4 regions of the Kitasatospora sp. NPDC091207 genome follow, and region 1 is predicted to be linked to each of the others. Evidence: riboswitches for the same ligand, from Rfam matches in the RefSeq annotation. Region 1 holds a riboswitch; each other region holds the start of a gene.

Region 1 (7,129 bases):
TGACGTCCTGGCCGGGCTGCGGGTCGAGGGCGGAGACGAGGACGTCGGCCCAGCCGTGGAAGCGGCTCTCGTCCTCGCGGGGGACGCCCAGGAGGCGGCAGATCACCGTCACCGGGAACGGGTAGCAGAAGCGGTCCAGCCAGGCGTCGCCGTTCACCGGCCACCGCCTCCGTGGCCGCCTGCTCCCCCGCCGCCGGCGGGCGCGCTCCGCTCCCGGTCACCGTCGTCGACGAGGATCGCCTGCACCGGGCACGCCGCGACCGCCCGGGCGAGACGCTCCCGCTGCTCGCTCCCGGCCCGGGGGGTGTAGAGCAGCGCCTCGTCCCCGTGCATCCGGAAGACGTCGGGCGCGAGGAAGGCGCACTGCGCGTACCCCTGGCAACGATTGAGATCAACGACCACCCTCACCCGGGCACCACCCTCACGACACGCGGTCAACGTCCACGCCAGCCTCCGTCGCCGCGGCCGCCGCCGCCCGTTGTGGGACCCCCATCGAGTGACCCGCTCGGGCACGGCTCCGGAGGTCGGCACGGGTCACAGGTCGGCACGGGTCACGGGTCGGCACGGGCCGGGGCCCCTCACGCGCGGCCGCCCGGCCCGGCGGCCGCGCGTCGGTGTGGTGTCCCTCACCCTTTCGGCTCCCCGACCGTTCGGCCCCCTACGATCTTCCTCGGCGCGGGCACCCACCGGACCGTCCCGCCGCGTCCCGCGCGTTGTCGTCCACCCGAGGAGAACCGCCCCCGTGACCACCGGCACCGTCGCGCCCGACAGCTACTACCAGCGGACGGACGAGCACCGCTACAAGCCCACGGCCCACGCCGGCGGCGCCTGGCACAGCGGGGAACAGCACTTCAGCCCGCTGGCGGGCCTCGTCGCCCACGCGATCGACCGGTTCCGCGCCGCACGTCCGGACGACGGGCTGGCCCTGGCGCGGATCAGCTACGACATCCTCGGGCCGATCGCCCTCGACGAGTGCGAGATCAGGGTGGAGAGCGTGCGGCCGGGCCGCACCATCGAACTGGTCGAGGCCGTCGTCCTCATCGGCGACCGCGCCGTGGTCCGGGCCCGGGCCTGGCTGCTCGCCGTGGGCGACACCGGCGCGGTCGCCGACAGCCCCCACGAGCGGATCTCCCCTCCCGAGGCCGTCGCGCCGTGGGACATGAGCGCGCAGTGGGACGGCGGCTTCGTCTCCTCCGTCGAGGTCCGCCGGGCCGCGGCCCGGCCGGGCCGCTCCGTCGCCTGGATCTCCAGCCGGCTGTCGCTGGTCGCCGGCGAGCCCAGCACCCCGCTCGCCTCCTACCTCGCCCTGGTGGACGCCGCCAACGGGATCGCCGTGCAGCAGCCGCCCACCGCGTGGATGTTCCCCAACCTCGACCTGACCGTCCACTTCCACCGGCAGCCCCGGGGGCCGTGGACCGGCCTGGACACCACCGTCAGTTTCGGACCGGCCGGCCACGGCCGCACCAGCTCCGTGCTGCACGACCTCGACGGCCCGGTGGGCCACGCCGAGCAGATCCTGACCGTCCGGCCGCTGCCGCTGCCCGGCTCGTAGCGCCGGACAGCGGGAGCGCCGGCCGGTCAGGCCGGCGCGGGGAACCGGCCGGTCAGGGGTGGCACAGGGCCTCGGTGAGGCGGTGGGCCGCCTCGGTGACGGCCCGGGAGAGCTGGGCACCGGGGTGCCGGGTGAGCCGTTCGATCGGGCCGGAGACGGAGACCGCGGCCACCACCCGGTCGGACGGGCCGCGGACGGGCGCGGAGACGGACGCGACCCCGACCTCGCGTTCGCCGATGGACTGCGCCCAGCCGCGGCGCCGCACACCGCTGAGGGCGGTGGCGGTGAAACGGGCGCCCTGCAACCCGCGGTGGAGCCGCTCGGGCTCCTCCCAGGCGAGCAGGATCTGGGCGGCGGAGCCGACCTTCATGGGGAGGGTGATCCCCACCGGCACGGTGTCGCGCAGGCCGGAGAGCCGCTCGGCGGCGGCCACGCAGATCCGGATGTCGCCCTGCCGGCGGTACAGCTGGGCGCTCTCACCGGTGACATCGCGCAGCTGGGCGAGGATCGGGCCGGCGGCGCCCAGCAGGCGGTCCTCACCGGCGGCCGCCGACAGCTCGGAGAGCCGGGGGCCGAGGATGAACCGGCCCTGCAGGTCCCTGGCGACCAGGCGGTGCTGTTCGAGTGCGACGGCGAGCCGGTGGGCGGTGGGCCGCGCCAGGCCGGTGGACGCGACGAGGCCGGCCAAGGTGGCGGGACCGGCCTCCAGGGTGCCGAGGATCGAGGTGACCTTGTCGAGCACACCGACGCCGCTCGTGTTTTCCATGAATGGGTACTCCGTCTCAAATCCCGTGAGCAGCGGGTGGGATCCGCTCACGGAGGCTCCGTGCGGGGAGCCGGGGGGGTGGTCAGCGAGGGCGGGCCGAAGGGGTCGGCGGATTGCCTGCGCCGGGCACGAGACGGGTACGCGGAAGGACCGGGACGGGAAGCGCCCGGACGAAGGACAGCACTGAGAGCACCGTGTCTCCTCATCTTTCCCGCGCCACATTGGCGACAGGCCGGAGTTGGCACTGCTCCCGGTCGGTGCGGCGTACTTCGGACGCCGGGTCGACCGGGGAGTTGCCGGGGCTTCGTAGGGCCGGTCCCTCCACCCCTCTGGATGATTCGCGTGGAACTTTACAAGATCCCCCCAACCACCCTCCAAACCGCCCCCCACCCTCGGCCGCGGGACGTGCTCCCCGGACCGCTCGCCCGACCGGTACCCGCCCGGTGCGAGAGCACGCGTTCGGCGCGGACGGCGCGGCACCCGCGTGCCGCCGTCCGCGCCGTCGCCGCGCTCGACCGTCAGGCTCCGGTGGGCGTCACCGCGCACTCGTCGTCGGCGACGATGTCGAGGTACCTCTCGTCGACGAGGACGTTGATCTTGTACTCCTTGTCGCCGAGCTCCTTGGGCTTCCGGTCCTTGTCGAGCCACTCCTGCACCCCGCCACCGGGCATCGCGAAGGCGGCCGCGGTGTGCCCCCGCCAGACGTCGAACGGCTTCAGGACGACCAGGCAGTGGTAGCTCCTGCCGTCCTCGTTCGCGTCGCCGTTGAGCGCGTCCGGCGTCACCGAGCGCTGGACGAACGGTGTGCCGGGATCGGCGAAGTAGCCGCCGTGGAGCGCGCCGAAGCGGTCCAGCTTGGTGCCGGCCGGCACCGTCCACAGCGTCTTGTCGACCACGCCGTTGACCTGTTGGAAGCCGCGGTCGGGCGGGTACACCCAGACCTTCTCCGGGCTCGGGTCGGCGTACAGCTTCACGAAGTTCTTGGCGCTGAGCCCGCCGAAGCGCTGATAGCCCCTCAGCATGACGGCGACCGGATCCGTGTTCGGCAGGGCGGCGGGCCCGAGGCGGCGCTGTCCGCAGTAGTACCGCTCCGGATGGGGGTCCGCCGGTGCGTCCGGGCACTCGTCGGCGCTGACGAGTGTGGTCTTCACCGGCCGGGCGACCGCGTCTCCCGCGACCGCGACGCCGGTCAGCGGCAGAGCACAGGCGAGGGAGACGGTGAGCATCGGGCGAAGGCGCATGTGGCGCTCCGTTCCTTGAGGTGTCGAGGCGTCGAGGTGCCGGCGTTCATCGGTCTCGTGACGGGACGTGAGGTTCGCGGGCCGGCCGGCGAACAGCTGCCCGACGTCGGACCCCCGCACCCCGTCCATCGCGCCGGCTCCCCGGAGTCCATCATTCGTATACGGACCATAGGGCCGGCGGCCCACCCGGCCGGCACGCCACACCGGACCCCCGGGGGCCGGTCAGCCGACCGGCCCCCAACAGGCCGGCGGGCTCCACCGGGCCGAGGTCCGGCGGCGGGACACCGGCAGCCCGGCGGGAAATCGAAATGACCCGGGCTCGCCGGGAACCGCCCGGCTTGATCGACCCCATCGAACAGGGGCAGGATCCTGCTCCATGGAAGAGACCTGGATGATTGTCAACTCCCTTGCCGCAAAGCTCGATTCACACTTCGACCGGAGCGACGAGCAGCGGTGGACGGTGCAGGCCCTCAAGCTCCAGGAAGAGGCCGGAGAGGTCGCCGAGGCCGTCATCGGGGCACTCGGCGCCAACCCCCGCAAGGGCTATTCGCACGACTGGGACGACGTCCGCAAGGAGACCTGCGACGTGGCCCTGTCCGCCCTGGTGATGCTCGCCCGGATGGGCGGCGACCCCCGGCGGTTCTTCGACGACCACCTCCGCTCGGTCGCCGCCCGCGACACGGGGGGCGCCGGCCCGGCCTGAACGCCCGGCAGCCCGGCGGCCGCGCGACAGGACACCGGGTGGCTGACCGCCGTCCCGAGGTCCACGAGTCAGCTCGCCGGTCCGTCCGGTCTCGCCGGGAGGGCCCTCCGCTCGGAGACCACCCGCCCCGGACGGCCGGAACGGCCGCGCGCGTGGTCCCCCGTCCTGGGGAACCACGCGCGCGGCCGTCCGGGAGGACGAGCGGGCCGGGCCCGCCCGGCCCGGGTGCGGATCAGGCCTCGCACCCCTTCGGACCGCGCGGCGAGCGCCGCGCACCGACCGCCAGCACCACCACGGCGGCCGTGATCACGACGCCGAGCGCCAGGCTCACCGGACCGGTGCCGAGGCCGAGGCCGCCGCGCTCACGGCTGACGCCGGCCCAGTCGGCGAAGCAGGCGCCGAGCGGGCGGGTCAGCACGTAGGCCCACCAGAAGGCGAGCACGGACGGCATCCGCGCCAGCCGGTGACCGAGTGCGGGCACGGCGATCAGCGCGGCGAAGACCAGCCCGGAGGTCAGGTACCCCCAGCCGAAGGTGGCCGCGGTCAGATCGCCGACGGCCGTGCCGAGCGCGAAGGTCGCCATGACGGCCGACCAGTAGAAGAGCTCGGGCCGCCCACCGGAGACCGTCTCGACCGCGAGCGTGCCCTCCGTCCGGCGCCACAGCCGGAACACCAGGGCCAGGGCCACGGCGAAGACCGGCGCGGACACCGCGTACGGCACCCCGAGGGCGACATGGGCGACGTCGGCGGCCATGGTGCCGAACACGCTCACCATGACCACCGCCGCCCAGTAGACCGCCGGCACATGGCGGCGGGTGCGCGCCTGGGCGAACAGCACCGCCGCCAGCAGCAGGCCCGCCGAGCCGACCGCCGGGATCGGCCCCATCGTGCGGGCGAGGTAGTCGGAGGTGGTCTCACCCATCCCGGTGGTGAGGATCTTGACCACCCAGAACGCGGCCGTCACCTGCGGGACCTTGTTCCACACCGGCCGGCCGGGCCGGGCGCGGCGGCCGGCCGCGCGTGTCATTGTCGTGCTGGCGCCCAAGACGACGGCGCTCCTTTCCCGAGGCGCGGCCCGGCCGCGCCGACCCGATGGTTCAGCCGCCCAGGACCGTGTTGCCGGTGATCGTGCCGGTCGCCCCGTCCACGGTCACCGCGTGCCGGACACCGTCCGGGCCGACCACCACGGCCCGCCAGGCCCGGCCGCCGCCCTGCTCGGCGACGGTGGTCAGCGACTCGACCTTGCCGCCGGCGACCCCGGACAGGGCCTTGGCGGCCGCGTCGGCCGCCTCCACCGACGGCAGCGGCGCGGGCGCGGCCTGTCCGCCGTGCCCGTCCCCGCGCCCGCCGTCGCGCCCCTCGCCCTTGCGGCCGTCCTTGCGCCCGTCCTGCCCCTCGTGACCGCGGCCCTCACCGCCGCGGCCGCCGTGCCCCTGGTGACCGTCCTCGGCCGCCACCGCGTGCTTGCCGTGCCCCTCGCCCTCGTGGTGGACGGCCACCGCGGCCGCGCCGCCGCCGAGCACCACCACCGCTGCCGCGCCGGCCGCGGCCCAGCGGGCCGGCCGCCCGCGCAGCCACCGCCGCCCGCGCAGCCCGTCGCGGAAGCCCTTGCCGCCCGGCCGCGCCTGCGGTTCCGTACCTTCGACGGGCTCGCTCACCGCGCCCACCCCGATCCTGTGCCACGGTCCGGGCCCTGCGCCCGGACGACGGGGTCAGCATGACCGGGCGTTGCTGAAGGAGCGCTGAAGACCTGAAGACGGCTTCAGCGGGCCGCCCCGGCGACCTGCCACCCTGGGGGCATGCGTGTACTGGTGGTGGAGGACGAGCGGCGACTGGCCCTGGCGCTGCAGCACGGGCTGACGGCGGAGGGATTCACCGTCGACATCACCCACGACGGGCTCTCCGGCCTCGCCCGCGCGACGGACCACTCCTACGACGTGATCGTGCTGGACATCATGCTGCCCGGGCTCAACGGCTACCGGGTCTGCGCACGCCTGCGGGCCGCCGGCAGCGACGCCGGCATCCTGATGCTGACCGCCAAGGACGGCGAGTGGGACGAGGCCGAGGCCCTGGACACCGGCGCGGACGACTACCTGTCCAAGCCGTTCTCCTTCGTCGTCCTGGTGGCCCGGCTGAAGGCCCTCGCCCGCCGCATCGGCAGCCGCGCGCCCCGGCGCACCGTCCTGGGCGACCTGGTGGTCGACTCCGCCGCCCGCACCTGCACCCGCGCCGGCACCCCGGTCCCGCTCACCCCCCGCGAGTTCGCCGTCCTCGACCACCTCGCGCGCCGGGCCGGCGAGGCCGTCTCCAAACGGGAGATCCTCGAACAGGTCTGGGACAGCGGTCCCGACAGCGATCCCAACACCGTCGAAGTCCATGTCAGCGCCCTGCGGCGCAAGATCGACACGCCCTTCGGACGCGCGGCGGTGCAGACCGTCCGCGGCGCCGGCTACCGCCTGGCGGCCGACGGTGGCTGAGCCGACCCCCGCCGGCCGGACCGTCCGCGCCGTGCGCCGCCGCGCCCGCGCGCTGCTGCACCGGCTGACCCGGCACCCCCGCGTCGCCCCGCTGGTCAAGCGGCTGGCACCCCGCTCCGTCCGCACCCGCACCACGCTGGCCGCCTGCGCCAGCGTCGCCGTCGTCCTGCTCGCCGCGTCCGCCGCCGTGCTCCTGCTGCTGCGCGTCAACCTGGAGCGCACCGTCGAGACGGGCGCCCGCGAACAGGCCCAGGCCGTCGCCCGGCTCGCCGCCGACGGCCACCTGGGCGCCTCGCCGCCCCTCGACCACGGCACCGACTTCATCCAGGTCACCGACGCCGACGGCCGGGTGGTCGCCGCCAGCCAGAACCTCACCGGCCGCGCCGCGCT
Region 2 (7,129 bases), on a different contig from region 1:
TAGGCGCGGGCGAAGGTGTCCGGGTCGATGTCGAGCATCCGGACGGCCTGTCCGCCGACCTCGTGGCCGGCGCGGTCGAGGCGGCCGTCCGGGGCCTCCCGGGCGGCGCGGCGGTCGGCCTCGCCCAGTGCCGCGCAGACCCAGACGGCGTGCGGGTCGTCGATCGCGGAGAGCCCCGAGACCAGCCCGCCGCCGCCCCGGCGCAGGGTCAGGGTGCCGTCGTCCCCGGTGCTGAACGACACCGGTCCCCGGTTGGAGGCCACCAGTACGGCGGCGGAACCGGTCGCACTCGAACGTTCGGTCGTGAGATCGCCCATGGTTGGCATGTTGCCGTGGGTCCGGGTCGGCAAACCCCCACCGTGGTTTCCGGCCGTGGCCCCGGACCTAACCGAGGTGGCGGTTCGCGTACTCGGGGACGGTGTGCATCGGGGGCCGTTCCACGGCGGTGACCGGGTGGGTGTGGGCGGTGAAGGCGCGGGTCCGCGGGTCGCGGGTGAACTGGGTGAGCAGCGGGTGGACCAGGTCGGCCGAGGCCTTCAGCCGGTGGGTGCGGTCGAGGCGTTCCAGGGCGGTGCGGTAGATGGTGGCGGCCATCCGGCCGAGTGCCTGGCCGTCCTGGTGGCGGTGGTGGCGTACGCCCACGTCCACCTGGGCGAGGGCGTCCAGGCCGGCGAACTCCAGGGCGTCCACCAGGAGGCCGAGTTCGACGCCGTAGCCGGTGGGGAACGGCAGCCGTTCGAGGAGCGAGCGGCGGGCCGCGTACTCGCCGCCGAGCGGCTGCACGAAACCGGCGAGTTCCGGCCAGTGCAGATTGAGCAGGGGGCGGGCGACCAGCTCGGTGACCCGCCCGCCGCCGGAGGGGACGACGGCGGCGTCCGGGCCGCCCGACGCCACTTCGAGCGGGCGGTCGTACATGGCCTTGACCAGCTGGATGTCCGGCTCGGTGAGCAGCGGGCCGATGATGCCGGAGACGAACGCGGGGTCGAAGGACCGGAGGTCGGCGTCGACGAAGCAGACGATCTCGCCGCTGGTGACCAGCAGCGAGCGCCAGAGCACCTCGCCCTTGCCGGGGGCGGCGGGCAGCCGGGGCAGGATGTCGTCCCGGTGGACCACCCGGGCGCCCGCCCCGGCGGCCGCGGCGGCGGTGCCGTCCACGGATCCGGAGTCGACGACGACGAGCTCGTCGACCAGGGGCAGGCGTTCCATCAGCTCGCGGCGCACGGTGCGGACGATGTCGCCGACGGTGGCCTCCTCGTCCAGGGCGGGCAGCACCACGCTGACGGTGCCGGCCGGGCCCGCCGCCCGCTTGGCCTCCAGCAGGGCGCGCACCGGGCGGTCGGCCGCGCTCCACGAGCGGCGGCGCAGCCAGGACGCCGCCTTCGGGAGGAGCGCGGGAGTCGGTTCGGCGGGCACGGAGCACTCCTCGGCGGATCGGGGTGGGACGGGGCATCTCGCGTGGCGGACGGTCCCGTTCAGGGTTGACGCCTTCGGATACAGTCTTCGTACAGCGATCGGACCTTCGCACGCCGGGGTCACCGCTGAGCAGGACCACAACTTCACAGAGCTCATCCAGAGGGACTGAGGGAACGGCCCGTTGACGTCCCGGCAACCTTCTCGCACGGCAGGCTTCGGCCCCGGCGGGACAGGTGCCAATTCCGTCCTGTGGCGCGCCCGCGTCACGGGGAAGATGAGGAGAGAGGCCTCCGCCATCATGGCTATCGACACCGCCGCACCCGCCACCGTTGATCTCGGCCCCGCCGTCGCACTGTCCTGTCGGGAGTGCGGTACCCGGTTCCCGCTCGGTCCCAGCTTCGCCTGTGTGGAGTGTTTCGGGCCGCTGGAGATCGCCTACGACTTCGGCAGCGAGGGTGCGGAGGAGCTCCGCAAGCGGATCGAGGCCGGTCCGGCGTCGATCTGGCGCTACGCGCCGCTGCTGCCCGTCCCGGCCGATGTCGCCGGCAAGCCGAACCTCAACCCGGGGTGGACCCCGCTGGTGAAGGCGGACAACCTGGGCCGCGAGCTCGGCTTCACCGCCCAGCTGCACATCAAGGACGACTCGGGCAACCCGACGCACTCGTTCAAGGACCGCGTGGTCGCCTGTGCGATCGAGGCGGCGCGGGCGTTCGACTTCACCACCCTGTCCTGCTCCTCGACCGGCAACCTGGCCGGTGCGGTGGGCGCGGCGGCGGCGCGGGCCGGTTTCAAGTCCTGCGTGTTCATCCCGCACGACCTGGAGCAGGGCAAGGTCGTCATGGCCGGTGTCTACGGCGGCGAGCTGGTCGGCATCGAGGGCAACTACGACGACGTGAACCGCTTCTGCTCGGAGCTGATCGGGGACCCGGCCGGTGAGGGCTGGGGCTTCGTCAACGTCAACCTGCGCCCGTACTACGGCGAGGGCTCCAAGACGCTGGCGTACGAGATCTGCGAGCAGCTCGGCTGGCGGTTGCCGGAGCAGATCGTCATCCCGATCGCCTCGGGTTCGCAGCTGACGAAGATCGACAAGGGCCTGCAGGAGCTCATCAGGCTGGGCCTGGTCGAGGACCGCCCGTACCGGATCTTCGGTGCCCAGGCGGCGGGCTGCTCGCCGGTCTCGGCGGCCTTCAAGGCCGGCCAGGACGTGATCCGGCCGGTCAAGCCGGACACCATCGCCAAGTCGCTGGCGATCGGCAACCCGGCCGACGGCCCGTACGTGCTGGACATCGCGCGCCGCACCGGCGGGGCCGTCGAGGACGTCACCGACGTCGAGGTGGTGGCCGCGATCAAGCTGCTGGCCCGGACCGAGGGCATCTTCGCCGAGACCGCGGGCGGGGTGACCGTCGGCGTGCTGAAGAAGCTGGTGGAGACCGGGCAGCTGGATCCGGCCAAGGAGACCGTCGCGATCAACACCGGTGACGGCCTGAAGACGCTGGACGCCGTCTCCGACTCCGGGATGACCGCCGTCATCCGCCCGACGCTGGCCTCGTTCCGCGACGCCGGCCTCGCGTCCGCCTGACCCACCCGCAGCCCCGTCGTTCCGCCCGAGGAGACCCCCATGAGCGCCACCGTCCGCATCCCGACCATCCTGCGCACCTACACCGGCGGTGCCGCCGAGGTGGCCGCCGAGGGCGCCACCCTGGGCGACGTCATCGCCGACCTGGAGAAGAACCACGCCGGGATCGCCGCCCGGATCCTGGACGACGCCGGCAAGCTGCGCCGCTTCGTGAACGTCTACGTCAATGACGACGACGTCCGGTTCGCGGAGGGTCTGGCGACCGAGATCAAGGACGGCGCGAGCGTCTCGATCATTCCCGCGGTGGCCGGCGGCTGCTGATCCGTCCCTTTCCGACCTGGCCGTTCACCGGCCGGGCCGTTTCGACCAGGCCGTTCGCGCGTACGGAATTCCGTTCTTCGTACGCGCGGGCGGCCTGGTCGCATTCCGGCGGGAATATTTCCCGGTCCGGGGGAGTAGAGTGTCGCTTGTCCGGGAAGAGGGCCGCCCCCTCCCCCTCGCTCCGGTACTCGAATCCGTCCGCGCCCGCACCGCCGGTGTCTGTCCGGCCGCTGAGACCGGCGCCGGGGCCGTGACCGTGAAACATGTCAGGCCGATGTCAGAATTCTCGAAGGTATTTGAGTAATTCGTCCGCTATGTCCGGCGTGAAATGCCGATTTCCTCCCGCTTTGGCCCGCCCTGTCCCTCGGGGGGCCACCTGAATTCCCGGTGGTTGGCCCTGTTGCAGAGGGCGTCGATCCGGATACATTCAGCCGCGGTCGACGCAATCACCCGCTCACCGGATGCCTTCCGGTGGTCTCCGCGGAGGATCGCGGCGTGCACGGCTGCGCCCAGGGGGGGTTCCCCGGGCCGGCCTCAACCAGACCCGGGCCCGCGACCTGCGGGCGCGTGAAGGGCCAGCACAGCACTAGGGGAGTTCGGAATGGCTCAGGGCACCGTCAAGTGGTTCAACGCGGAGAAGGGCTACGGCTTCATCGCGGTCGACGGTGGTGCGGACGTCTTCGTCCACTACAGCGCGATCCAGATGGACGGCTACCGCACCCTTGAGGAGGGCCAGCGGGTCGAGTTCGAGATCTCTCAGGGGCAGAAGGGCCCGCAGGCGGACATGGTCCGCGCCGCGGTCTGACCTTTCCGACCCCAGGAGTTCGGCTCGGCCCTATCGGCTGGTGCGCCTCTTGCTTCACGACGGGCCCGTACGACACATGTCGTGCGGGCCCGTCGGCGTGTCCGGCGCGGGGTCCGGGGAGGGCCCCGGCGCTGCCCGGCGCGGGGCCGCCGCAGGGGCGCCGCAGGGGCGCCGGGAGGCCTGGGGCGGCCGCGCGGGGGCGGTCGGCGGGGGTGGGCGCGGCTCGCGGTTTGGGCGATTGGGCTTGCACTCGCCTACCCGGAGTGCTAATCATTGGCGTTAGCACTCACAGTGTGAGAGTGACAGCGGACCGGGTCGGTGAGGCCCCCGGGAGCGGTAGGGGAAAGGACCCCCGCACACCAGGGCCGTCCGTCGCGGGCACCCCTTGGTCCGAGCAGTCGACCGTGTCCCGGAGGACCACTTCTGATGGCCAAGATCATCGCCTTTGATGAGGAAGCTCGCCGCGGCCTTGAGCGTGGCATGAACCAGCTCGCCGACGCGGTGAAGGTCACGCTCGGCCCCAAGGGCCGCAACGTCGTGCTGGAGAAGAAGTGGGGCGCTCCCACGATCACCAACGACGGTGTCTCCATCGCCAAGGAGATCGAGCTCGAGGACCCCTACGAGAAGATCGGCGCGGAGCTCGTCAAGGAGGTCGCCAAGAAGACCGACGACGTCGCGGGTGACGGCACCACCACCGCCACCGTGCTGGCCCAGGCGCTCGTTCGCGAGGGTCTGCGCAACGTCGCCGCCGGCGCCAACCCGATGGCCCTGAAGCGCGGCATCGAGAAGGCCGTCAAGGCCGTCTCCGACGAGCTGCTGGCCCAGGCCAAGGAGGTGGAGACCAAGGAGCAGATCGCTGCCACCGCCTCCATCTCGGCCGCCGACACCCAGATCGGCGAGCTCATCGCCGAGGCCATGGACAAGGTCGGCAAGGAAGGTGTCATCACCGTCGAGGAGAGCAACACCTTCGGCCTGGAGCTCGAGCTCACCGAGGGCATGCGCTTCGACAAGGGCTACATCTCCGCCTACTTCGCCACCGACCTGGAGCGGATGGAGGCGACGTTCGAGGACCCGTACATCCTCATCGCCAACTCCAAGATCGGCTCGGTCAAGGACCTGCTCCCGCTGCTGGAGAAGGTCATGCAGGGCGGCAAGCCGCTCGTCATCATCGCCGAGGACGTCGAGGGCGAGGCCCTGTCGACCCTGGTCGTGAACAAGATCCGCGGCACCTTCAAGTCCGTCGCCGTCAAGGCCCCGGGCTTCGGCGACCGCCGCAAGGCCATGCTCGGTGACATCGCCATCCTCACCGGTGGCACCGTGATCTCCGAGGAGGTCGGCCTCAAGCTGGAGAACGCCGGCATCGACCTGCTGGGCACCGCCCGCAAGGTGGTCATCACCAAGGACGAGACCACCATCGTCGACGGTGGCGGCGACAGCGACCAGGTCGCCGGCCGCGTGAACCAGATCCGTGCCGAGATCGAGAACAGCGACTCGGACTACGACCGCGAGAAGCTCCAGGAGCGCCTCGCCAAGCTGGCCGGCGGCGTGGCCGTCATCAAGGCCGGCGCGGCCACCGAGGTGGAGCTCAAGGAGCGCAAGCACCGCATCGAGGACGCCGTCCGCAACGCGAAGGCCGCCGTCGAGGAGGGCATCGTCGCCGGTGGTGGCGTCGCGCTGCTGCAGGCCGGTGTCGCGTTCGACAAGCTGGAGCTGGAGGGCGACGAGGCCACCGGTGCCAACATCGTCCGCGTGGCGCTGGAGGCCCCGATCAAGCAGATCGCGACCAACGCCGGCCTCGAGGGCGGTGTCGTGGTGGAGAAGGTGCGCAACCTCCCCGCCGGTCACGGCCTGAACGCCGCCACCAACACCTACGTCGACCTCATCGCCGAGGGCATCATCGACCCGGCGAAGGTCACCCGTTCCGCGCTGCAGAACGCCGCCTCCATCGCGGCGCTGTTCCTGACCACCGAGGCCGTCATCGCCGACAAGCCGGAGAAGGCCGCCGCGGCCGCCGGCGGCGGCATGCCGGGCGGTGACATGGACTTCTGATCCTCCGGATCGGTCGTTTCCCGATCGCACGGGCGGTTCCCCTCGGGGAGCCGCCCGTGCGGCGTTGTGTCCGGCCCCGTTTTGGGACAATGGGCGGATGGCTGCCACCGCTGACGACATCGAGACCGCCCTGCACAACGCGCGGGCGCTGATCCTGGCCGACCTGACCGCCCGCGACGTGGCCGACGCCGCCGTGGTGTCGCTGGTGGAGAACGCGGTGACGCACCGCCGGTGGTGGCTCGAACAGTGGCCGGACGGTGCCGACTACGTCCTCGGGCTGGTCGCCCAGGACGTCCAGGACGCGTTGCTGGAGGCCTACGGCCGCTGGCCGCTCTGCACCTCCTGCGCGGCCGACGGGGACCCGCACGCGCTCGGCGTCGAGCCCGAGCTCGGGCCGGAGCCGCACTGGGTCTGCGGCAAGGCGGCGGCGGTGGTGGCGCCCGTCGGCGAACTCACCTGATCGCGACCGGCCCGGCCCCGGCGTCTCGTGCGCCGGGGCCGGGCCTTCGTGTGTCCTGAGGCGGGCTGCCCTCGTGAGGCGGTCCTTCGTGGGGCGCCTTCGTGCGCCGGGCCTGCGGGCCCCGGTCCGCCGCCCCGGTCAGCCTTCGAGCCGGCCGAGCTCGGCCGCCAGGTTGGCGCGGGCCGGGGCGTCGAAGCGCTCGTGGGCGGTGGGGGTGCGGTAGAGCGCGGGCAGCGCCAGCAGCCGGCGCAGGATGTCCGCGCGCCCGGCGCGGAAGTCCGGCTCCGGGACGAAGCCGTACTCCTCGCGGACCGCGGCCGCGTAGGCGGTGTACGCCCGCGGGTCGCCGCCGAGGACGGCGAGGTCCGCGTCGCAGAGCACCTCGCCGTCGCGGTCACCGGGCTCGGGGCGGTGGGTGACGGTGAGCCGGACCAGGCGGGCGACCTCGGCGGTCCGCCGTCCGGACAGCCCCGCCTCGGTGAGCGCCCGGACGGCGAGGGCGGCG
Region 3 (7,129 bases), on a different contig from region 1:
GGCAGGCCGACCGCCAGCGCGACCAGCAGCGCGACGGCGGACAGCTCGACGGTCGCGGCGCCGTAGGTCCGCAGCACCTGCGACACCGCCTGGTTGTCGGTGGCCGTCGTGCCGAAGTCCCCGGTGAACACGGCCCGCAGGTAGTCGAGGTACTGGGTGAGCAGCGGCTGGTCGTAGCCCGCCCGGTGCAGTCTGTCCTGCAGTTGGGCCGGGGTCAGCCGGTCGCCGAAGGCGGTGGTGATCGGGTCGCCGGTGGCGCGCATCAGGAAGAAGACGACGCTGACCAGGACGAGCACGGTCGGGACGATGAGGAGGAAGCGGACGACCAGGTAGCGGGCGAGGCCGTACCCGGCGGCGCCGCCGGCCGAGCCGACGGCGCCGGAGGTGTCCTGCGGGTGAGCGGTCACTTCTTCGAGAGCTCCGCCCAGCGGAACTGGTACGCGCTGGTGAGCTTCTCCGGCACACCCTCGATCCCGGCCCGGGTGACGATCGCGGTGGAGCCCTGGAGCAGCGGCAGCAGCGGCAACGCGGCAGCGGTCGCGTCCTGCGCCTGCTGGATCAGCGCGGTGCGCTTGGCCGCGTCGGTCTCGGTCTCCTCCTGCTTGATCAGCGCCCGCACGGCGGGGTCGGCGTAGCCGTTGTTCACCCAGTTGTTCTCGGCGTAGAAGGAGGAGAGGTAGTTGTCGGCGTCGAGGTAGTCCGCGTACCAGCCGAGCTGGTACAGCGGGTACTGGTCGGCGACGCGCTCCTTGCCGTACTGGGCCCAGGCGGTGGACTGCAGCTCCACCTTGAACAGGCCGGTGGCCTCCAACTGGGTCTTGATCAACGCGTACTCGTCCGCCGACGACGAGCCGTAGTGGTCGGGGTTGTACTGCAGGTTCAGGGTGACCGGGGTGCTCACGCCCGCCGCCGAGAGCCGCTGCGCCGCCGCGGCCTTGTCCGGCCCGCCCTTCTTGTCGCCGTAGAGCGACGTGAGGGAGGGGGTGGCGCCGGTGATGCCGTCGGGGACGGAGCTGTAGAGCGGCTGGAAGGTGTTCTTGTAGACCTGCGAGGCGAGCTGGGACCGGTCGATCGAGTCGGCGACCGCCTGACGGACCGCCAGGGCCTTGGCCGGGGCGGCCTGTTGGGTGGCTGAACCGAAGGGCTGGGTCTTGAGGTTGAAGACGATGAACCGGATGCCGTTGCCGGATCCGGTGTGCACCGCGATGCCCTGCTTGCCGGCCAGGTCCTGGAGGTCGGTGATCGGCAGGGTGCGGTAGACCACGTCGATGGTGCCCTGCTGGACGTCGAGCTTGAGATTGCCGGCGTCCGTGTAGTACTTGAGCTGCACGTTCTTGGTCTTCGGGGTGCCGAGCTGCCCCTGGTAGACGGTGTTCGCGGTGAAGGAGACCAACGCGTTCTTCTCGTAGCTGCGGATCGCGTAGGGGCCGCTCCAGGGCTTGCCCGCGACAACGGCCGCGTCGTCGAGGACCTTGTCCGCGGGGAACACCTCCTCGTCCACGACATAGCCGGCCGCGGTGGAGAGGACCTGCGGGAACAGCGTGTCATTGGCCGACTTGAGGGTGAAGACCACCGTGTCCCGGTCCGGCGCCGCCACCGAGAGGAGGTTGTAGAGCAGCGAGGAGGGACCGTTCTTGTCCGCGATCGCCAACTGCCGGTCGAAGCTGAACTTGACGTCGGAGGAGGTCAGTTCGTGCCCGTTGGCGAATGTGAGGCCCGGCTTCAGCGTGACCGTCCAGGTGGTGGGGCCGGTCAGCGCGATCGCGGACGCGAGGTCCGGCGACACGTCCGACGAGCCGTTCCTGGCGCTGAGCAGGGTCGCGTAGACCTCGCTCTCGATCGTCCCCGACCCCGCGTCCCAGGAGCCGGCCGGATCGAGGCCGGTCACCTGGTCGGTGGTGCCGATGGTGACGGCCTTCGCCGCCGCGCCGCTGGTGCCGCCGGCCGTCCGGGAACTGGTGCAGGCCGTCAGGGCCACCACCGCCGCCGTGCCGAGGGCGATGACGGCGAGGCTGTGTCCGGCCGAGCCGGTTCCGGTGCTGCTGGTGAGAGATGACATGGGAATTCCCTGCTTCCGCACGCGTGTTGGACGCGAGTGCGCCGGCCCCGGGGCCGCTCCCGGGGCCGCTCCCCTGGCCTGGGGCCTGGGGTTCGGCCCGGGATTCGGGGCCTGGGGTGTGTGGCCGTACCCGGGATCGGTTCGGGGCGGCGCGCATCGCGAAGAGGTCGATCACTGGACCGGTCCGGCCGGGCGGCCGTCCGGTGGTCAGCGACGACAGAGCGCGCTGGAGACCAACAGCAGGTCGATGTGGCGGCGGCTGAACAGCCCTGCCATGTCGGCCTCCTGGTCTTGGCTCCGGACCATGACCGGAGCGATCGCGCTTGCGGAACGGGACGTCCACCGAGCCTTCACCTGGAGCACCCCACCGCGTCAGGGGGTTGCCGTCCGGCCAGCCAGGGCTTGAACACCGGAACTCGTGGCGCGCTGGAACCGTAGATCAACAAAAGTGCCCGCGTCAATGGCTGTTGAGGTCCGGTCAGGAGATCGGCGGTCGGGCTCGGCCTCGGGTCGGTGTCCGGCGGGGCCGGGTCCTGGCTGCTCAGCGCGTCGCACCAAGGCCGTCGCGGATGTCACGAGCACCGTCGCGGGTGTCACGCCGGTCACGCGTGTCACGGCTGTACCGGGACCGGCCGCCTTTCGGCCGCGGGCCCGCGTCGGCTGCGGCTGCGCGGGCTGCGGCAGCGGCTGGGGGCTCGGGGGCGCCTTCTCCGTGCCCGCCGTCCGGCCGAGCCGCTTGCGGCCGCGCACGACCAGGGTGGTGTCCACCAGCGCGCCGGCGGCGGCCTGGAAGGCACGGGCGGAGCAGGCGTTCAGCTCCTCCAGGGTGCGACGGTTCGATTGACCGAGGATGTCGCGGCTGCCGGAGGGGAGAGCGCGGTGACGAACGGCCGGCTCGCGACCGAGCGCCCGCAGGGCCTCCGCGCGCTCACGCGGCGCGACGGCGAGCCGGAAGCGTGACCCGACGGGGAACCCAGGACTCGGGTTCCACCCCGGAGCCGCGGGTGCAGGACGTGGCAGGACACCACGCGGGCGAGCCGGCGGCGGGCGGCGGTCTCCCCGACCCGCGGTTCGCGGGCCGGCCGGGTCATCGACATCCGGGCGTCGCCCCGCCCAGGGCGACGAGCTGCTCGTCCAGCTCGTCGACGGGCAGCGGCTCCGGCAGCGGGCGGCCCTCCACGACCGCGCGGCGCAGCGTGGTGGGCTCGCCGTCGAAGGGGCGCGCGGTCTCCCGCCTGGTCCCCACCCTCCACCCCACGATCGGCCACGGCGCCGGCGACACCGTCATGCACCACCCCGACCTCACCCGGTACGGCACCAACGCCGAGGCCGACCGCGCCGTCCTCAACGGCGGCCTGGCGATGGCGTGGACGGCGATCACCCTCGCGAGCCGCGAGACCCACCGGGCGTCGCTGGTGGAGCGGCTGGGCCGGCGGCCTCGCGGCGCGGACCTCGGCCGACTCGGAACCAGGGCTGGTCGGGGCCGGGGCTGATCCGGCCGCTGCCGCTCCGCCGGGCGGACCGTTCGGGTGAACGGTCTGCCCGGCGGAGTCGGTCGGGACCGGCCGGAGTCGGGCAAGGCCGCGCGGGGTGCCCAGCCCCAGCCCGCCCCGGCTCCCGGACGCGCTACGGGCGCTCCACCGGGGCGGTCCAGTCCGGCAGGCTCGCGCCCGGCTCGGTGAAGGTGGAGAAGTCCGTGGTGCCGGTGAACGCCTTCTGCTGGTAGAGATCACGGGCGTAGGCCCACAGGTGCGGGTACTCGGCGAGGCCGGGGCTGATGGCACGGGCGTGGTTGGTCCCCACGTCGAAGCGCGCCAGCGTCACCCAGAGCCGCACGTCCGCCTCGGTCAGCCGGTCGCCCAGCAGGTAGCGGCTGGTGGCGAGCCGGGTGTCCAGCTCCGCGAAGGTCTCCAGCAGCGTGGCACGGGCCGCGAGGGCGGCCTCCCCGGCCCCCGCCGCCACACCCGCGCCCTGGTTGACGGCCGGGCCCAGCCGGGCGTCCAGCGCCTCGATCTCGGCCCGGAGGTCCTCCGGGTAGGCGTCCGCGCCGTTCCCCCACTGACCGAACTGCGTCGCCAGGTCGATGCCGATGGTCCGGAAGTCGTTGCTGACCACCCGGCCGGTCTGCCGGTCCCAGAGCGTCGGCACCGAGATGTGCCCGTCGAAACCGGGCTCGGTCCGCTCGTACGCGTCCCGCAGCAGGGTGAACCCGTTGACCGGGTCCGCCCCGTGGGTCTCCCGGAAGGCCCAGCCCCGGCCGTCACGCCGACCGTCGACGTAGGACACCGAGACGACGTCCTCCAGCCCGTTGAGCGCGCGCTGGATGGTGGTGCGCTGCGCCCAGGGGCAGAACCAGCCCGCGTAGAGGTGGTACCGGCCGGGCTCGGCGAGGTAGCCGCTGCTGCCGTCAGCGGTGATCCGCCCGGTGAAGCGGTACAGCGGACGCTCGTCGCCGGGCACCCTGGTGATCCGGTACTCGCCGTGGACGGCGGTGTCGGCGGGGCTGGCGTAGTTCACGGTCTGGCTCACATCGAACTCCTTGAAAGAGGTGAAACGGTGCGGTGCTGGTCCGGGGCGGTGATGGTGCGGTCGTACTGGTGCCGTGGTGAGGTCACGGACGGGCGGCGGTCACGCGCGGTGCTCCCCGTCCGGGACCCGCAGGCCCAGGAAGGTGACCTGCCGGCGCAGCCGGAACCCGAGCGACTCGTACAGCCGGATCGCCGTGGTGTTCTCGGCCGAGGTGTGGAGGAACGGCGTGTCGCCGCGGTCGCGGATTCCGGCCGCGACCGCCCGGACGAGCCGGGATCCGAGGCCCTGCCCCCGGTGCGACTCGGCCGTGCAGACGGCGCTGATCTCGGTCCAGCCCGGCGGGCGCAACCGCTCCCCCGCCATCGCGACCAGGGCACCGCCGCGCCGGATGCCCAGGTACCCGCCGAGTTCGATGGTGCGGGGCAGGAACGGGCCCGGCCGGGCGTGCGCCACCAGGGCCAGCATCTCCGGCACGTCGGCGGGGCCCAGCCGGACGGCCTCCTCGTCGGGCGTGGCCCGGACACCGTCGTCCACCAGTTGGACACCGGGGCCGTGCATGAGGATCTCCCAGTCGGCCGGGACGCTGTCCGGGGAGCCGGTGGCGGCGACGACACCGCCCGGTCCGTACAGCGCCGCCACGTGCCGCCAGGTCTCGCGGTCGCGCCGGTCCGGGAGGGCCGCGAACGGCGACACGTCGGCCGGGTAGCGCAGGACGTCACCGTGCCTCTCGGCGAGGTGGGCGTGCGGGCCGAGCAGGGCGGCACGGGCCGGGTTGTCCAAGGGGTGGCGGTGCGCGGCGGCGTCAGTGGCGTCGGCGGTGCCGTCGTCGGTGGCGGCCGGGGGTTGGTCCGTCGTGCCGTCGGGGGTGAGCACGGGGTGCTGGGGCATGCGAAGCGGTTCCTCGATCTCGAACTTCTCGGTGACCTTCTCGGTGACCTTCTCGGGTTTCTGCTCGGTGTCCTCGGCTCGGCGCCTCCGGCCGAGGCACGGCCGCCGAGGCGGGGCCGGCCGAGGCCGGACCTCGGGCAGGTGCCGGGGAGGCCGGTGCCGAAGGCCCGCGTGGCTACGACGGACCACGACGGGGCATGACGAGACGGGACTCGGACTGCCGGGCGCACCCGGGGCGCCGGGCCCCTGGACGCGAGAGGGCGCGGTGCCGGACGACAGCAGGGAGCTACGACCGGTTGCGGGCAGTCACGATCAGTTACGGGCGACAGAGACCGGTCGGGGAGCCGACCCCGTCGATCCAGCGGCGCCGCACCAGCCGGGCACCGAGGACCGGAGCGCCGGTCATCGCGCGGTGGGCTCCGAACGACGGGCGGAACGCCGCGCGCGACAGCGACGGGTGTCCGAAGACCACCCACTCGTCCCGCAGTTGGCGTGCGTGCATCGCCCGTCCGTTTCGCGTCCGGCAACCGTGAAGGTCAACAGTACCGCGAGGCGGGCGCGGCACCAGGGGCAATCTCGCATTGTGGTTCGCGAACACCCCACCGGACCGGCGGTGGACGGCACGGCTACGCTCTGTCAGGCCGATCCGGGCAGGGCCCGCGGCCGTCGACGACGACGCGGCCGAGGAGCGCGATCCGCGTGGCGCTCATTGGAGGATGTTGATCGCCCGGGCGATCACCAGGGTGGCCACGACCAGGGACAGCGCCGCTTGCGCCATCATCAGCAGCTTGGCCCACCGCTTGACCGCCGAGACGTCGGTGGGGCTGAAGGCCGTGGCGGTCCAGAAGGCGAGCGACAGGTAGTCGGCGAACCGCGGCACCCAGACCGCCGGCGCGAAGTCCGTGTACTGCATCTCGGGGAACACGAACGCCGGGTTCGCGTACGGCCGGTGGGCCCTGGCGGCGGCGCCGCCGCGATCCAGGCTCCAGTACCAGAGCGCGAAGGCGACCACGTTCGTCACCCAGACCACGCCACCGGTCGCCAGCAGCCCCGTGGCGTTGTTGGCGAACAGGCTGTTGTCGGTCAGGATGTCCGCCACCAGATGGCCGCCCGCGAACATGTTGGCCACCGTGATGAAGCCGATCAGGAGCTGGGTGACGACCCGGAGCCAGGCCTTCTGACGATCGATCCGCCCCGGGTCCCCGATGATCAGCGCCGCCAGCAGCGAGCCCGTGGCGGCCGGGAGCACCCAGGAGGGATCGACGCGGTAGCGGGCCGGCAGCGTCACATGGAGCGTCGCGACCACGGCGACCGCCAGCACCACCGGCCACCAGTGCTCACCCCGCGGCGCCTCCTGATCCGGCGTCACCTGCGGCGGATCCGGAGCGTCCTGGCTTGCTGACATTGCCCCATTGTCACCTCGCCGACGACGATCACGCCGACGGCTCACCAGTCGCACCCGGATCCGCGGCGGTCCGCCGGGGCGGCCGTGCGGGCGATCGTGTCAGTACCCGGGCGCGGGACCGACCGCGGGCTCGCCCAGCTCCGACCGGTCGGCGGCGTCCGACCGGCCACCGAGCTCCGACCGATCACCGTGGTCCGGCCGATCGCCGAGGTCCGGCTGTTCGCCGAGCTCCGCCAAGGCCGCCAGGA
Region 4 (7,129 bases), on a different contig from region 1:
GCGGGTCTCGGCCTGCGCCCGACGGGTGTCGCTCTCCAGCGAACGCACCTTCTTGCGCAGCGACTCCGCCTCCTTGCGGACGTCCTCCGACTCGGCCCGCTGCCGGTCCAGGTCGGCCCGGGCCGCGGCGCGCACCTCGGCCAGCTCCGCCTGCAGCTTCTCCGCCAGCCGGCTCGCCTCGGCCGCCGCGCCCTCGGCACCGGCCCGCTCGGCCTCCTCGCCCGCCTCGGTGACCAGCCGGCTCCAGCCCGCCGAACGCACCAGGTACGCGGCGGCCGCCACGTCCATCGGATCGGCGGCGCCCGGCACGGTGCCCGACTCCAGCGCCCTGACCAGGTCGGGCTGCCCGAGCCGCAGCCGCTCCGCTATCCGCACCCGGAACGCCGGCTCGGACTCCAGCGCCGCGGCCAGCGCGGTCGCGGCGTACTTGGCCCGGCGCGCCGGGGTGAACTTGGCGTACGGGCGCAGCGTCTGCGGCAACTCCCCGATCGGCAGCCCGCCGAGCGCGTCGGCGGCCAGGCCCACCACACGCCGGCGCACCCCCTCGGGCAGCGGCCGGTCGAGCTTCTCCGCGGCGCGGCCTGCCGCCGGCTCCTCACCGCCGGCGCCGCCGGACTCCTCACCGGCGGCCTCCTCGGCGGGGGCGCCGGTGCCGGGCGCGGCAGCCCCGACCGCGTCCGGCGCCTGCGCGTCCACAGCGGGCTGCCGCCCCTGCGGTCCGGCGGGCTCCTTCGCTGCGTCCACCACGTCCTCGGCTCCGATCCTCGTCCAGCGGGGCACGGCCGTCGGCCGCACCCCTGGTCGTCACGCTCCGTGCGCTCTGTCTGTATTGTCCCGCGCGGCGGACGGCCGTGCCGCGCACCGTCCGCCGCGGGGGGCGGGCATCAAGCCTGCTCGGCCGCCTCGGCGCCCGGACGGGCCACCAGCTCGACCTGGTCCACCGCGTTGCACCAGCGGCAGCGCACCGACTCGACGGTCTCGCTGTGCACCTCGGTCTCCTCCACCTTGGACTCGCCGGCCAGGTCGAAGTGCAGGAACTCGGTCACCCGGGCGGTACGGGTGACATCGAAGCGGGTCAGGTTGCCGCACAGCGTGCAGCGCCAACGCGTCTCTGCGGTCAGGGCGGGGACGGTCATCGGGGGTCCTCTCGGGTGGTCCCTGGGTGGGCTCAGGCGCTCCCCCCGGAGCCCCGGCATCGGCGGCGGGAGGCGGGAATGCCCGGCCCAAGCCTATTGCCTGGGGCAACCACCCCGGCCACCGGTCACAGCGATCGCGGGGGTGGTCCACCTGCCGTACAGCGCGGTGTCGCCGGCACCGGACGGAGGGATGCTTGGTCGCATGGCGATCCCGGTCCTCGACCACACCGGTGCGCGGGGCGGCCGCCCGGCCGCACCCGTCCCGGCCGTCAGCTACGCGCTGATCGCGCTCAACGTCCTGGTGTTCCTGCTCGGCCCGGCGGCCGGCCTCAACCCGTTCTACGGCCGGGGGCAGGACCGGGTCTGCGCGGAGCAGCGCTACGAGCAACGCTGGGGCGCCGTCCCGGCCGAGCTGCTGGCCGGGCGCCCGCTGAGCGCCGAGCAGCTGGCCGAGGCCCCCGATCCGGTGCCGGGCTGCCCGGCCGCCCCGACCCCGGGCAAGCACCCGGCCCTGTCGGTCCTCAGCGGTCTCTTCCTGCACGCCGGCTGGCTGCACCTGCTGGGCAACCTGCTCTTCCTCCAGGTCTTCGGCCCCACGGTCGAGGAACGCCTGGGCCGGGCCCGGTTCGCCCTCTTCTACCTGGCGGCCGGCTCGCTGGCCACGTACGGCTTCGCGCTGGCCGAGGCGCACTCGCCGGACTCGACCAGGGTGCTGATCGGCGCCTCGGGGGCGATCGCCGCCGTGCTCGGCGCCTACCTGCGGCTGCATCCGCGCGCCCGGGTGACCACGCTCGTCCCGCTGCTGCTCTTCCTGCCGCTGCGCTTCCCGGCCTGGCTGGTGCTCGGCCTCTGGTTCGCGCTCCAGTGGTGGTCGGTGCACGCGGCCGGGCCCGGCGTCGCCTACCTGGTCCATGTGATCGGCTTCTCGGCGGGGTTCCTGTACGCCTGCACGCTGGCCACCCGCCCCTCGCGACGGCCCGGCTGACGCCCGATACCCTGGCGACACCTCACAAAGGAGCCCGAACAGTGATCACCGCCATCGTCCTGATCAAGACCAGCGTCGACCGCATCCCGGAGATCGCCGAGGCGATCGCGGCCATCGAGGGCGTCAGCGAGGTCTACTCGGTGACCGGCGGCTACGACCTGGTCGCGATGGTGCGGGTGCGCCGGCACGACGACCTGGCCGAGGTGATCCCCGGCCGGCTGAACAAGGTCCCGGGCGTGGCCCACACCGAGACCCAGATCGCCTTCCGCACCTACTCCCAGCACGACCTGGAGACCGCCTTCGCGCTCGGCCTGGGCGAGTAGCCCCTCCCCCGCTCAGCCCTCGCGCCGGCCCCTGTCGACCTGCACGGTGGCGACGCAGCGGCCGCCCTCGTTGCGGTAGTTCCAGGCCGCGCCGTCCGTGACCAGCTCGCGGACGGCGGTCAGGAACCGGTCGATGTGCTCGTCCGGGGTGCCCGCGCCGAAGCTGACCCGGATCGCGTTCAGGCTGCGCTCCCCCGGCAGCGACGCCTCCGGCGCGCCGCACTCGGACGGCGCCACGTCCTCGTCGCCGAGCAGGGTGCGCACCAGCGGGTGGGCGCAGAACAGGCCGTCGCGCACCCCGATGCCGTACTCGGCGGAGAGCGCGGCCGAGAAGTGCGAGCTGTTCCAGCCCTGGACGACGAAGGAGAGCACGCCCACCCGGGCCGAGTCCGCGCCGAACAGGTTCAGCACCCGCACCTGCGGGACCTCCGCCAGACCGGCCGTCAGCCGGGCGATCAGCTGCTGCTCGCGGGCCTCCAGCGCGTCGAAGCCGGCTTCGGTCAGCGCCCGGCAGGCCGAGGCGATGGAGTAGGCGCCGATCACGTTCGGCGAACCGGCCTCGTGCCGGGCCGGGCCGGTGTGCCATTGCACGGCCACCGAGCCGTCGGCCTCCCGGGCCACCGTACGGGTGGCGCCGCCGCCGGCCAGGTACGGCTCGGCCTCGTCCAGCCAGTCGGCCCGGCCGGCCAGCACGCCGGCGCCGAACGGCGCGTAGATCTTGTGCCCCGAGAACGCGATCCAGTCCACGCCCAGCTCGCGCACCGAGACCCGGTGGTGCGGGGCGAGCTGCGCGGCGTCCAGCACCACGCGGGCCCCGTGCCGGTGGGCGGTCTCGGTCAGCTCGGCGACCGGCCACAGCTCGCCGGTGACGTTGGAGGCACCGGTGACGCAGAGCAGCTTGGGGCCCTCGGGGGCCTCGGCCAGCGCGGCGTCCAGGGCGGCGACCGCCTCGGCCCGCGAGCGCGGGGCGCGCAGGTAGGTGACGCTCAGGCCGGCGTGGCGCCAGGGCAGCAGCGAGGCGTGGTGCTCGGTCTCGAAGGCGAAGACCCGGGTACCGGCCGGCACGGCACCGGCCAGCAGGTTGAGCGAGTCGGTGGTGGCCCGGGTGAAGACCACCTGGTCGCCCTCGCGCAGGTCGAGGAAGTCCGCGACGGTGCGGCGGCTCTGCTCGAAGAGGTCGGTGGAGAGCTGGGAGAGGTAGCCGGCGCCGCGGTGCACGCTGCCGTAGTAGGGGGCGTAGGCGGCGACGTCGTCCCAGACCCGCTTCAGTGCCGGGGAGCTGGCGGCGTAGTCGAGCGCGGCGTAGGTGACCTTGTCACCGTTGACCAGCGGGACCTCGACGTCGTGGCCGAGAACGGGGAGCGGGGCGCAGGTTTCGGTGGCGACGGACATGGGAGTGCACTCCTTCGACGGGTAAGGACCCCGGAGTGCGTGTCAGCCGGCGTCCGCGCTTGTCGCGCGGACGGATTGCCGCGAGACCCGGTCCTCACCCAGGGCACCCCGCCACGGACGGAGGGTTGCCGGACAGCCAGCTGGGGCTTTGCACTGTCACTCATGACCTGGCGAAGACTCTAGGTCGCGTCCGCCGGGTGGTCAAACAGGTGTCCACGATCCGGGCTGTGTTGTCGCCCGCTCGCCTCCGGGCCGCTCTCGTCCGGTGCCGACGGTCGGCGCTCCAACGCCGCTCGTTCCTCGCGGCGTCCTCGCTTCTCCCTTTCGGCACCGGCGCGGCCCTTCGGCTCGGGGCGGAGTCGGTCGGGGCCGGGGTCAGAGCCGGTGGCCGGGGTTCGGGCGCCGGGTCGGGACCGGGGCTCAGGCGCCGGGGCCGGAGGCGGGGTTCAGGCACCAGCGCCGCGGTTCGGACGCCGAGGTCGGGATCTCGGGTTCGGGCGCCGGGGTCGGGATCTCGGGTCCAGGGCCGGGGGCCGGCGGGCGGGGCGGCGGGGCGGGTGTTCGCTCGGCTGCCGCGGTCCGTGGGGTACGCGAAGGGCCCGCGGGGCGTCCCCGCGGGCCCGGCCGGCGTCTCACGCCTTGGCGGTGGCCTCCGCCCAACGCCGCAGCAGGTCCTGCGCGGCACCCGAGTCGATGGCGGCCGCGGCCCGTTCCATCCCGGCCGCCAGCTGCTCGGTGAGCGGCGCGTCGGTGAGGTCCAGCGCCACCAGCGCCGTCGCCGTGTTCATCAGGACGGCGTCCCGCACCGGCCCGCGCTCCCCGGCCAGCAGCCGGCGGGCGACGTCCGCGTTGAAGGCCGGGTCCCCGCCGCGCAGCGCCTCGATGCCGACCAGTTCGACGCCGACGTCACGCGGGTCGAAGGAGGTCTCGGTGACCTCGCCGTCGCGCACGATCCAGACCCGCGAGGTGGTGGTGACGGTCAGCTCGTCCAGGCCGTCGTCGCCGCGGAAGACCAGCGCGGTGGAACCGCGCCGGGCCAGCACCCCGGCGATCAGGGAGGCCAGCCTGGTGTCGAAGCAGCCGATCGCGTGCGCGGTCACCTTGGCCGGGTTGGTCAGCGGGCCGAGGGTGTTGAACGCGGTCGGCACCCCGAGGCCGCTGCGGGCGGGGGCGGTGTGCCGCATCGCGGGGTGGAACTTGGCCGCGAAGCAGAAGGTCAGCCCGACCTCCTCGGCCACCTCGGCGACCCGCCGGGCCGAGAGGTCCAGACTGACGCCGAGCTTCTCCAGCACGTCCGAGGAGCCGCTCGCCGAGGAGGCGGCCCGGTTGCCGTGCTTGACCACCTTGGCGCCGGCCGCCGCCGCGACGATCGCCGACATGGTGGAGATGTTGACGGTCTTCGCCCGGTCGCCGCCGGTGCCCACGATGTCCACCGCCGGGCCGGGGATGGAGAGCGGTTCGGCGTGCGCGTACATCGAGTCCACCAGGCCGACGATCTCGTCGACCGTCTCGCCCTTGGCCCGCAGGGCGACCATGAAGCCGGCCATCTGCACGGCGGAGGCCTCGCCGCTCATGATCCGGTCCATCGCCCAGGCGGTGTCCGCCCGGTCCAGGTCCTCGCCCCGCAACAGCGCCGAGAGGATGTCCGGCCAGGTGCGGACCACCTGCACGGGGTCCTTGCCGCCGTTCGCAGGGTTCACGTTCACCATGGCTGACTCCAGCTCTTGTCGGTTCCCCGAGGGGATCTCCGTAAGGATGGAGCCAGCCTATCGAGCGGCGGGACGCGACCGCCCCGCCGCGGCCTTCACTTCTCTCGTACTGAGACGCGCCGTCCTAGCGGGCGGCCGGCGCCCGCTTCGCCAGTCGGGTCCGGAGCAGGGTGGCGGCCGCCTCGGCCAGCGCCACCGGATCCACCGGGCGGGAGATGGCCGCGTCCGCCCGGCTCCAGGCGGCCAGCCACGAGTCCTGCGGCCGGCCGATCAGCACCAGCACCGGCGGGCAGCCGTAGATCTCGTCCTTCAACTGCCGGGCGAGCCCCAGCCCACCCGCCGGCACCGCCTCGCCGTCCAGCACGCAGATGTCCACGCCGCCCTTCTCCAGTGCCTTCAGCACCGCGGGGGTCGTCGCGCACTCGAGGTAGGCCAGCTCCGGAAGATCCTCGGCGGGCCGCCGGCCGAGGGCCGTCAGCACCTGCTCGCGGGTGTTGCGGTCGTGGCTGTAGACGAGAACGGTCAGCGTCTCGCCGGTGGTGTCCGCCATGGGCCCTGCTCCCTCAAGTGTGATCCGGACCACGTTCGCCTCATCCCGGATGCTACTCCCGATCACCGCCCGCCGAGCCACTCCCGCGCGATCCGTCTCAAGCCGCCGCGCCCACGGCCCGCCCGGGACTCACCCGCCCGGAGGACAGGCCGTCACCCCCGGCGGCGCGGTCCACCCGTACGGCCGACGGGACGGCCGTTCCCTTACTCCCGGCGGTCCCCGAAGGAGTGGAGCGACACGCAGGGCAACAGGGTCGAAGATGCCTTCGAAGAACCGTCAGAAAAGGGACACGCCGCTGCTCAGCCGCCATCCGGGCGTCCCGTCGGGCCCCACCGGGGCATACCGCACGCACCGGACACTCCGAGGGACACCCCCCGGCGTGAAGACGGAATAAGGGACCGACATAATGTCCGTCGTGGCGACAGCAACAGCAGTAGAAACCGGGCACGCGCACGGATCGGTCAACCGGCCGAACATGGTCAGCGTCGGAACGATCGTCTGGCTCAGTTCCGAGTTGATGTTCTTCGCGGCCCTCTTCGCGATGTACTTCACGCTCCGCTCCGTCAAGGGAGCCGAGTTCTGGAGCGAGAAGGCGCACGCCCTCAACGTGCCCTTCTCCTCGGTCAACACCACGATCCTGGTGCTCTCCTCCCTCACCTGCCAGCTCGGCGTGTTCGCTGCCGAGCGCGGGGACGTGAAGAAGCTCCGCTCGTGGTTCGTCATCACCTTCGTGATGGGCGCGATCTTCATCGGCGGCCAGATCTTCGAGTACACCGAGCTGGTCAAGAAGGACGGCCTCTCGCTGTCCTCCGACCCGTACGGCACGGTGTTCTACCTGACCACCGGCTTCCACGGTATGCACGTGACGGGTGGTCTGATCGCCTTCCTGCTGGTCCTCGGACGGACGTACGCAGCCAAGCGCTTCACGCACGAGCAGGCCACCGCCGCGATCGTGGTGTCGTACTACTGGCACTTCGTCGACGTCGTGTGGATCGGCCTGTTCGCGACCATCTACCTGATCAAGTAACCAGCTG

Evidence for each region. A riboswitch is a leader RNA that binds a small molecule or an ion and turns the genes downstream of it on or off. The one in region 1 is predicted to bind S-adenosylmethionine.
Region 2: linked by a shared signal. The riboswitch ahead of thrC (threonine synthase) and the one ahead of ACIQTO_RS32695 (IclR family transcriptional regulator) in region 1 are both predicted to bind S-adenosylmethionine.
Region 3: linked by a shared signal. The riboswitch ahead of ACIQTO_RS17355 (ABC transporter substrate-binding protein) and the one ahead of ACIQTO_RS32695 (IclR family transcriptional regulator) in region 1 are both predicted to bind S-adenosylmethionine.
Region 4: linked by a shared signal. The riboswitch ahead of ACIQTO_RS06700 (aminotransferase class V-fold PLP-dependent enzyme) and the one ahead of ACIQTO_RS32695 (IclR family transcriptional regulator) in region 1 are both predicted to bind S-adenosylmethionine.

What each region holds. Positions count from the first base shown of each region.
Region 1 covers NZ_JBIVVS010000029.1:7,086-14,214, reverse strand. The annotation lists partial or broken gene ACIQTO_RS32710 (cytochrome P450) at 1-139, opposite strand, end outside; gene ACIQTO_RS32705 (ferredoxin) at 154-408, opposite strand; gene ACIQTO_RS32700 (thioesterase family protein) at 743-1,552, shown strand; gene ACIQTO_RS32695 (IclR family transcriptional regulator) at 1,605-2,318, opposite strand; SAM riboswitch class I at 2,518-2,658, opposite strand; gene ACIQTO_RS32690 (TNT domain-containing protein) at 2,837-3,559, opposite strand; gene ACIQTO_RS32685 (MazG-like family protein) at 3,936-4,262, shown strand; gene ACIQTO_RS32680 (hypothetical protein) at 4,495-5,289, opposite strand; gene ACIQTO_RS32675 (hypothetical protein) at 5,360-5,920, opposite strand; gene ACIQTO_RS32670 (response regulator transcription factor) at 6,062-6,739, shown strand; gene ACIQTO_RS32665 (sensor histidine kinase) at 6,732-7,129, shown strand, end outside.
Region 2 covers NZ_JBIVVS010000007.1:5,560-12,688, forward strand. The annotation lists gene ACIQTO_RS14550 (trehalose-6-phosphate synthase) at 1-317, opposite strand, end outside; gene ACIQTO_RS14555 (glucosyl-3-phosphoglycerate synthase) at 385-1,413, opposite strand; SAM riboswitch class I at 1,563-1,694, shown strand; gene thrC (threonine synthase) at 1,712-2,992, shown strand; gene ACIQTO_RS14565 (ubiquitin-like small modifier protein 1) at 3,032-3,310, shown strand; gene ACIQTO_RS14570 (cold-shock protein) at 3,912-4,115, shown strand; gene groL (chaperonin GroEL) at 4,542-6,164, shown strand; gene ACIQTO_RS14580 (hypothetical protein) at 6,262-6,624, shown strand; gene ACIQTO_RS14585 (hypothetical protein) at 6,763-7,129, opposite strand, start outside.
Region 3 covers NZ_JBIVVS010000009.1:67,926-75,054, reverse strand. The annotation lists gene ACIQTO_RS17360 (ABC transporter permease) at 1-407, opposite strand, end outside; gene ACIQTO_RS17355 (ABC transporter substrate-binding protein) at 404-2,059, opposite strand; SAM riboswitch class IV at 2,374-2,483, opposite strand; gene ACIQTO_RS17350 (hypothetical protein) at 3,147-3,305, opposite strand; gene ACIQTO_RS17345 (hypothetical protein) at 3,346-3,552, shown strand; gene ACIQTO_RS17340 (glutathione S-transferase C-terminal domain-containing protein) at 3,686-4,588, opposite strand; gene ACIQTO_RS17335 (GNAT family N-acetyltransferase) at 4,688-5,476, opposite strand; gene ACIQTO_RS17330 (hypothetical protein) at 5,793-5,978, opposite strand; gene ACIQTO_RS17325 (hypothetical protein) at 6,183-6,881, opposite strand; gene ACIQTO_RS17320 (AfsR/SARP family transcriptional regulator) at 6,981-7,129, opposite strand, start outside.
Region 4 covers NZ_JBIVVS010000002.1:452,254-459,382, forward strand. The annotation lists gene ACIQTO_RS06680 (NYN domain-containing protein) at 1-747, opposite strand, end outside; gene ACIQTO_RS06685 (hypothetical protein) at 885-1,136, opposite strand; gene ACIQTO_RS06690 (rhomboid family intramembrane serine protease) at 1,339-2,121, shown strand; gene ACIQTO_RS06695 (Lrp/AsnC ligand binding domain-containing protein) at 2,163-2,444, shown strand; gene ACIQTO_RS06700 (aminotransferase class V-fold PLP-dependent enzyme) at 2,457-3,836, opposite strand; SAM riboswitch class IV at 3,887-4,004, opposite strand; gene trpD (anthranilate phosphoribosyltransferase) at 4,469-5,545, opposite strand; gene ACIQTO_RS06710 (hypothetical protein) at 5,670-6,095, opposite strand; gene ACIQTO_RS06715 (heme-copper oxidase subunit III) at 6,502-7,122, shown strand.